Regions from separate parts of the Sporosarcina soli genome, predicted to be linked through region 1. Evidence: riboswitches for the same ligand, from Rfam matches in the RefSeq annotation. Region 1 holds a riboswitch; the other holds the start of a gene.

The links. A riboswitch is a leader RNA that binds a small molecule or an ion and turns the genes downstream of it on or off. The one in region 1 is predicted to bind S-adenosylmethionine.
Region 2: linked by a shared signal. The riboswitch ahead of ACFPRA_RS23325 (bifunctional homocysteine S-methyltransferase/methylenetetrahydrofolate reductase) and the one ahead of metK (methionine adenosyltransferase) in region 1 are both predicted to bind S-adenosylmethionine.

Annotation. Positions count from the first base shown of each region.
Region 1 covers NZ_JBHSNO010000006.1:250,412-254,607, reverse strand. The annotation lists gene pckA (phosphoenolpyruvate carboxykinase (ATP)) at 14-1,600, opposite strand; SAM riboswitch class I at 1,786-1,922, shown strand; gene metK (methionine adenosyltransferase) at 2,299-3,495, shown strand; gene ACFPRA_RS13425 (CoA-acylating methylmalonate-semialdehyde dehydrogenase) at 3,676-4,196, opposite strand, start outside.
Region 2 covers NZ_JBHSNO010000018.1:42,982-47,177, forward strand. The annotation lists gene metE (5-methyltetrahydropteroyltriglutamate--homocysteine S-methyltransferase) at 1-164, opposite strand, end outside; gene ACFPRA_RS23325 (bifunctional homocysteine S-methyltransferase/methylenetetrahydrofolate reductase) at 203-2,065, opposite strand; SAM riboswitch class I at 2,373-2,479, opposite strand; gene ACFPRA_RS23330 (hypothetical protein) at 2,695-2,892, shown strand; gene ACFPRA_RS23335 (LutC/YkgG family protein) at 3,063-3,782, opposite strand; gene ACFPRA_RS23340 (LutB/LldF family L-lactate oxidation iron-sulfur protein) at 3,779-4,196, opposite strand, start outside.

The DNA.
Region 1 (4,196 bases):
GATTGAACGTTGATTAAGCGATTGGTCCGCCTTTAAGGACGATATCTTCTGAAACCGTACCAAATTTCTTGAAGTTTTCACGGAACAGGTCTGCCAATTCTTTCGCTTTTTGATCATAAGCCGTACCATCAGCCCATGCATTGCGTGGATTCAGCACTTCCGTTGGAACACCTTCGATAGATGTTGGCATTTGAAGTCCGAATACAGCATTCACTTCTGTTTCAACATCATTTAGTTGTCCTGCAAGTGCTGCACGTACCATAGCGCGCGTGTATTTTAGATCCATACGTTTACCGACGCCGTACTCGCCGCCAGTCCAGCCAGTATTGACAAGGAAGACTTGCGCGTTATGCTCATCGATTTTCTTGCCAAGCATTTCCGCGTATACTGTTGCATGGAGCGGTAAGAATGGTGAACCGAAGCAAGTTGAGAATGTAGCTTCCGGTGATGTGATGCCACGTTCAGTTCCAGCTAGTTTCGACGTGAAGCCGCTTAGGAAATGATACATTGCTTGCTCTTTCGTTAACTTGGAAATTGGAGGTAAGACGCCGAATGCATCTGCTGTCAAGAATACGATCGTTTTCGGATGTCCAGCAACAGATGGGTCAACGATGTTGTCGATCGCTTGGATCGGATACGCAGCGCGCGTATTTTCCGTCAATGTACCATCGTCGTAATCAGGAATGCGTGTTTCTGGATCGATGACGACGTTTTCCAAAACGGAACCGAATCGGATTGCACCGAAGATTTCAGGTTCTTTTTCTTGAGAGAGGTTGATGCATTTTGCATAGCAGCCACCTTCAATATTGAAAACACCATTATCAGACCAGCCATGCTCATCGTCCCCGATCAGTTTGCGGTTCGCATCTGCGGAAAGCGTCGTTTTCCCAGTTCCTGATAGACCGAAGAACAAAGCGACGTCACCATCTTCACCGACGTTTGCTGAGCAGTGCATCGGCATAATGTCTTTTTCAGGAAGCAAGTAGTTCATGATGGAGAAGATGGATTTCTTCATTTCACCTGCATACTCTGTTCCACCAATCAAGACGATCCGCTTTTCCATGGAAACGATGATGAATGTCTCGGAATCCGTTCCATCGATTGCAGGATCCGCTTTAAAGGACGGAGCTGAAACGATGGTGAATTGCGGGACATGCGTTTTCAATTCTTCTTCGTTCGGGCGGATGAATAACTGATGGACAAATAGATTATGCCATGCAAATTCATTGACGACCCGGATGGATAGACGTGAAGCGGGATCTGCACCTGCGAAACCATCGAAGACGAACAGTTCATCTCTCTCTTTTAAGTGGCGGATTACTTTCGTATATAAGGACTCGAAAATGTCGGCAGAGATGGGACGGTTCACTTTACCCCAATCAATTTTGTCTTTCGTGGTCTCTTCCTCGACGATATACTTATCTTTAGGAGAACGACCTGTATATTTACCGGTTTGAGCTGTGATTGCTCCATCCGCAGTTAGTTTTGCTTCACCGCGCGATGTCGCCTTTTCCACAAGCTGTGGTACTGAAAGCTGCATATGCACATTTTTACCAGACAGCAGTTCTTGAAGCTCATCGCCAATTCTCGCAGATATCATAATTTATTACCTTCCTTTACGTATAATCCCAATCTTCTTTGGGTAACATCACATTATGGAATTAGTATAACACATTTAACGGATTAGTCTATACTAATTCAAAGAACAATTACTTTGTACGCGAAAATTGAAAAAAGATTTGACATCAGTGACAATTTTCCGTAGGATGTATAGTTGAACGGATACTCTTATCCCGAGCTGGTGGAGGGGTCAGGCCCTATGAAGCCCGGCAACCTGCAATGACTTTTTTGTCAGCGCAAAGGTGCCAAACCTGTAGCAAGATATTTATCTGGATACAGATAAATATCCTGTATGATAAGAGTGAAAGGTGCATTTACAATCCTGCCTTTCCTCATGTGCTTTTTACGTGAGCGAAAGGCTTTTTATCTTCATTCAGCAGACTTCTACCTCCATAGAGGGTGAGATGGATGCTGTTTTGTTTACTATCTAGCGGGTATTCAAACGCCCGCTGAACGAAGATAAAGCCTCCGGCGGATGTCACAGATTTTGAAAGGAATTAATTGAGCTTTGCTCAATTCAAAATCTGGACGCAATTACGCCGAGGCGTAATTGATATAAAATCGCCCTTAATCCTCGTGTATAGAGCTCGAAATGGCTTGAAGTCCGTTCATCTTGGGGGCTTTACATGGGACATATGAGTACCGTATCAATCTCGTAGGATATAAGGAGGAACTGGAATGACAAACCGCCGACTGTTTACATCAGAATCGGTAACAGAAGGGCATCCGGACAAAATGTGTGACCAGATTTCGGACGCTATTTTGGATGCCATATTAGAAGAAGATCCCAATGCGCGTGTAGCGTGCGAAACGACAATTACAACTGGACTTGTCCTGATTGCAGGGGAAATCACGACGTCCACTTATGTCGATATCCCGAAAGTGGTTCGTGAAACTGTGAAAGGAATCGGCTATACACGTGCAAAATACGGATTTGATTGGGAAACATCTGCAGTGCTGACTGCAATCGATGAACAATCACCTGATATCGCTGCAGGGGTTGACGAGGCATTGGAGTCGCGTGAAGGCTCCATGACTGATGATGAGCTTGAAGCGATCGGAGCGGGTGACCAAGGGCTAATGTTCGGTTATGCTTGCAATGAAACACCTGAACTGATGCCATTACCGATCAGCTTATCCCATAAACTTTCTCGCCGCCTTGCACAAGTGCGGAAGGATGAAACAATTAACTACTTGCGTCCAGATGGAAAAACGCAAGTGACTGTGGAATATGATGAAAACAACGTGCCGGTACGGATCGATACAATTGTCATCTCTACACAACATCATCCGGAAATCACACTTGAACAAATTCAACGCGATATTAAGGAAGTTGTCATTAACCCGGTCGTACCGGCTGAGTTGATCGATGAAAACACGAAATACTTCATCAACCCGACAGGCCGCTTTGTCATCGGTGGACCTCAAGGGGATGCCGGTTTGACAGGTCGTAAGATCATTGTCGACACTTACGGTGGATATGCTCGCCATGGCGGCGGCGCATTCTCGGGGAAAGATCCAACAAAAGTGGACCGTTCCGCTTCATACGCGGCACGCTATGTTGCCAAAAACATCGTCGCTGCAGGACTTGCAGATCGTTGTGAAGTCCAACTTGCTTACGCGATCGGCGTTGCTCAACCGGTATCGATTTCAATTGATACTTTTGGGACAGGCATCGTAGCGGAAAGCAAGCTTGTGGAACTCGTTCGTGAACTGTTCGACCTTCGCCCAGCAGGCATCATCCAAATGCTCGACTTACGTCGTCCAATCTACAAAGCAACAGCAGCTTATGGACATTTCGGTCGCACGGATGTCGTTTTGCCATGGGAACAGACGGACAAAGCGGAAGCATTAAAAAAACTAGCTGGACAATAATATATGAAGCCGGAAGAGCAAATGTGCATCTTCCGGTTTTTTTTCTGTGAAAAAACCTAATAGGGGGGAGCCCCCCTCATTCATATCTCGTTCCTAGCGGGTGAAACAGATTTATGCATAAAAACGGAAGTCACCCCAATCAAAGGATGACTTCCTGTTTTACTTTCATCTAAAAAACAATTACCAACGCGCAGTTAACATTTTCCTTCTTGTATAAAATTCTATTCCATCCGTTCCGTTTGCATGTAAATCTCCGTAAAATGAATTTTTCCATCCAGAGAATGGGAAGAAGGCCATCGGGGCAGGTACCCCTAAATTCACCCCTAACATACCTACTTGGATATGTTCACGGAAGTAACGGACGTTGTGACCGCTTGCCGTAAACAAGCAAGCTCCATTGCCGAAATCGGATTTATTGGTCAACTCGATGGCCTCTTCAAGTGTTTCCACTCGAACGATTGAAAGGACAGGCGCAAAAATCTCTTCCTTCCAAATCCGCATATCTGTTGTGACATGATCAAAGATCGTAGGGCCTATAAAGTAGCCGTCAGCCGTCATGCATTCGTCTTGACGTCCATCCCGAAGGAGAACCGCACCTTCTTCTTGTCCGCTTGCGATATAATCAGCTGTTCGTGCCTTATGTTCTGGCCGAATAACGGGACCGAGGAAAACCCCTTCATCCAAACCATTTCCGATCGCAA
Region 2 (4,196 bases), on a different contig from region 1:
AATTTCCGCTGTTTTGCCAAGCTATCTAAACGGAGTTCTTCTGTCGTTGCGAGCAGCTCAGCCTCCGAAATATCACCATTCCAAAAACGCTCCAACGCTCTTTTCCATTCACGTTTCCCACCAATTCTTGGATAACCAATCGTCGAACTTTGTACATTTACCATGTAAATAATCCCCTTTGTCTACTTAGTATTTTTTCATTTCATCCATGTACAGCACTTTCTGTTCGAATCACCCCCTTTACTGCGGGCACTTTTTCCTTGATATACTTCGTTAATGCAACCGTCATATCGTAACGCATGAAAGGCGTGATCAAGTAAATACCGTGGAAATGCTCCAGCGCCACATCGATCAGCTCTTTCGCAATCGCCAACCCTTCGATCGTAGACTGTTCCCGATTACCGGCGGTGGCCGCCATTCTTGCACGAACCTGATCTGTCAATTTGATGCCCGGCACTTCATTATGCAAAAATTCGGCATTTTGAGGTGAGGTTAGGGGCATAATTCCGATATACATTGGTGCTCCTATATGTTTAGTCGCCTTATACACCTCTTCAATTCTTTCAGGGCTAAAAATCGGCTGGGTAATGAAATAATCAGCTCCTGACGCCAGTTTCTTCTCCAATCTCGGAATAGCCCTTTCCAGATGACGGATATTCGGATTAAAAGCGGACGCCACCGTAAAAGAAGTTTTCTCTCTCAACGACTTCCCGGACAATGAAATGCCTTCGTTAAACTGCTTGATCAGTTGAATCAATTCAAACGAGGTAACATCGAAAACAGAAGTCGCTCCCGGAAAATCGCCCACTTTTGTCGGGTCTCCTGTAATGGCCAACAATTCAGTGATGCCCAATGTATGAAGCCCCATCAAATGCGATTGCAAACCGATCAGATTCCGGTCCCGGCAAGCGATATGGACAAGCGGAGTGACCCCAGTCTTTTGCTGAACGAGCGAAGCCATGGACGTATTGCAAATCCGTGGCGATGCCAATGAATTATCTGCCAATGTAATGGCATCGACCCCTGCATCTTGCAAGGCATGTGCCCCTTCGAAGAACTTTTGCGTATCCAAATGTTTCGGTGCATCCAATTCAACGATTATCGAGTGCCTTTCCCTTACCGTCTCCAACAGCGACGGGGCTTGTGGACCTTTTACTTTGGATGCTGTCACTTTAGGCTTTTTCACTTTGATGACCTTTTCACGGATCGGGTCCCGATTGATCAACCCTTTTGTCAGTGCTTGGATATGCTCAGGTGTCGTTCCGCAACAACCGCCGATCAGATGGACCCCTTGTTCCCGAAAACTGGCCGCATAATTTTCAAAATAGGCCGGTTCATTTTCGTAAAACAATTTGCCATCCCGGTATTCAGGGAAGCTGGCGTTGGGATAGACCGCCAATAAGGCACGCTTTGGAAGCGGCACAGTTTCCAATGATTTCAACATATGGTAAGGCCCCAAATGACAGTTGATACCAACCAGATCCGCTCCCAAATCTTCCAACTGCTGCAAAGCATCCTCCAGCTCTATTCCATTTTGCAAAATACCGGCCTCATGCATGGAGACGTTTGTTACGATTGGAATATCCGTCGCTTCCCGAGCGATTTTCAAGACGGTCTTCAATTCCTCGAAATCATAATACGTTTCCAGTAGAAGACCATCCACCTCCTCTAAGAGCAAGCAATACAGTTGCTCCCGGAAACTACGTTTAATTTCCTCTTCCGTTCCGATTGTCGTTTGAGTTCCGTGGATGCCACCAATCGTGCCAAGGATGTATGTCCCCTTCCGAGCGGCTCTCTTGGCAATTTGGAACGCGGCCTGATTGATTTTCTTTACATGGTCTTCCAAACCATATCTGGCCAGTTTGATATAATTCGCTCCATACGTATTGGTTTGAATCACATCCGCCCCCGCCTCGATATAGGCCTCATGAATATGTTGCACTTGTTCAGGTTGCGTCAAGTTCAACTCCTCAAAACAGCGGTCCACGCCCGTCGTATAGAGCAATGTCCCCATCGCTCCATCTCCTATCAAAACACGGTCCTTCAACGTATCTAATAAACTCAACGGCTTCACATTCCCCTCTCCCACTTTGGTTTTTACTTTCATATAAATCAATCACGTCTCAGCGTAATTGCTCCGGATTTTGAATTGTGAATCGAACAGCGAAGGGTTCGATTTGCCGTATTTCTACGTTCTTTGCAGAAATTAAGGCACTAGCCATCGCCACAATTGACTCCTTTCAAAATCCGTGACATCCACCGGAGGCTTGATTTGAATCAGCAGGGAGTCCAAACTCCCTGCTGATTCAAATCAAAAAAGAATCCGCCCCTCTATACATAAAGGAGCAGACTCTTCATATGAACAAGTCTTTTCCTCATCTATCAAGTCGTTTAAAGGACTTGCTGGAATTAGCACCGTACCAAAATGGTGGTTGCTGAGGCGTCATCGGGCCAGTCCCTAAACCTCTCTAGATAAGAAAAACTATTTAGTTTTATTTGCTTATTTCGTTATTAACGATAATATACGCTAATCAGAAAAAATGCAACCTTTTTTCAAAAAGATCTTTGATTTTCCGAAAATAAATTAGCAACTAACACTCTAAACACATGAAAATAGACCAAGCAAAAACAAGGTAGTGTGCATAGTATAAAGTAAATTGTTCTTCCAATTCTTTTAGAACGGAGGTGATGAATTTGAAAGCTTCCTATGGTATTTGGATCGGCTGGTTAGCCATTATTTTTGCTGTCGTCGGATTTTTTTACGCCCCGTTTTGGCTGGGAGGCATCGCGCTCGTCTTAGGTATTATTGGTCTCTTCTCCCCACAAAAAGGTTTAGCATGGACCGCGGTTATCCTTGCTATAATCGCCTTACTCATACCGATGGTTCCTTAGCCAACCGAACAGTGCAGAGTTCGGTTTGTATAATTACCGCGCCCTCTGCGGAAATTATACATTAATTCCAAGAAAAACTTATATAGATAAAGGTATTTCAATTTGTATAAAAAACCGTGGACGGAATACTCCATACACGGTTTTTTGAGTTCTATGAATCTAGATTCTGCTTATAAATCTTCCACAACTATATACGTCATATTCATCGGTCCATGAACGCCGACGACAAGAATCATTTCAATATCGGCCGAATTGCTTGGCCCCGTTATAAAGTTGATGCAGGAAGCCAAGTATTCGCCGTTAGCCGTTTTTTCCCGAATGATTCGCGCTGCTTGGGTCATGCGTGGAACGATCGTACTTTTTGGAATGATGATGATCGATTTCAACGGTAAAAAACTGACGGTTCTCCCTTTGTCTTTACTGCTGAATAGAACCGCTGTGCCCGATTCCGCTAATGTGATGTCACTGATGGTGATTCCAACATTCGCCCGCTCGACAAGCTCAATATTTTCTTTCCCTTTAGCGGTTTCCCATTCATGAACGGGGATTTGTTCAGCTGGTAACGTATCCTTCAGTAGCGGAGTGAGCCCAAATTGTTCAAAACGGGCATCCTTCCAGGTAACAACAGGGCCTCCTCCATAGGCTACAATCGTTTGATGCAAGTCGGACGCTAGTTGTTCTTTGGTTGTCACAACAAAATCCGTATTGATCACTTGGCATTGTTTTGCCAACACGTCTACTAACTCATCGGGACTAGCCCCTTGTAAAACTTTGTCCTGAGGTTGGTGACGCCACTTTGGTCTGATAATATCGGTCGCGACTTTCTCTCTGCCAAGCTGTTTGGCTATTTTAGTGAGAAAGGCTTCCCTCCCTTGAATGTTCCCAGTCAAGATTCATCGTCTCCTTTCGAACGTTCCTTGTACCAATCACGGAACCGTTCTTTGTGAGGTGCTGGGAATTCCCGGATTTCGGTCCATGCTTTTAACGGTCCGACACCTTTGGTAATTTTATCGCCAACTGTGAATGGATTCATAGCCGCAGGTGCGATTTTGGACCCCATTTTATAGAGCGCGGGAGATGCTGCGCCCAACCCGAACGCCTTCATCGCCAGCTTTTCCGAAATCGGTGCTTTTCCTTCTTTTTCAACAATCACTTGTCGGTGTTTATGCAACAGTTCGTGAAGGGGAATCTTCACCGGACAAACTTCCGTACACGCCCCGCATAATGTGGAAGCATAAGGGAGTTCCTTATAGTCATCGTATCCTCCAAGTAAAGGTGACAAAATGGCGCCGACTGGCCCCGAG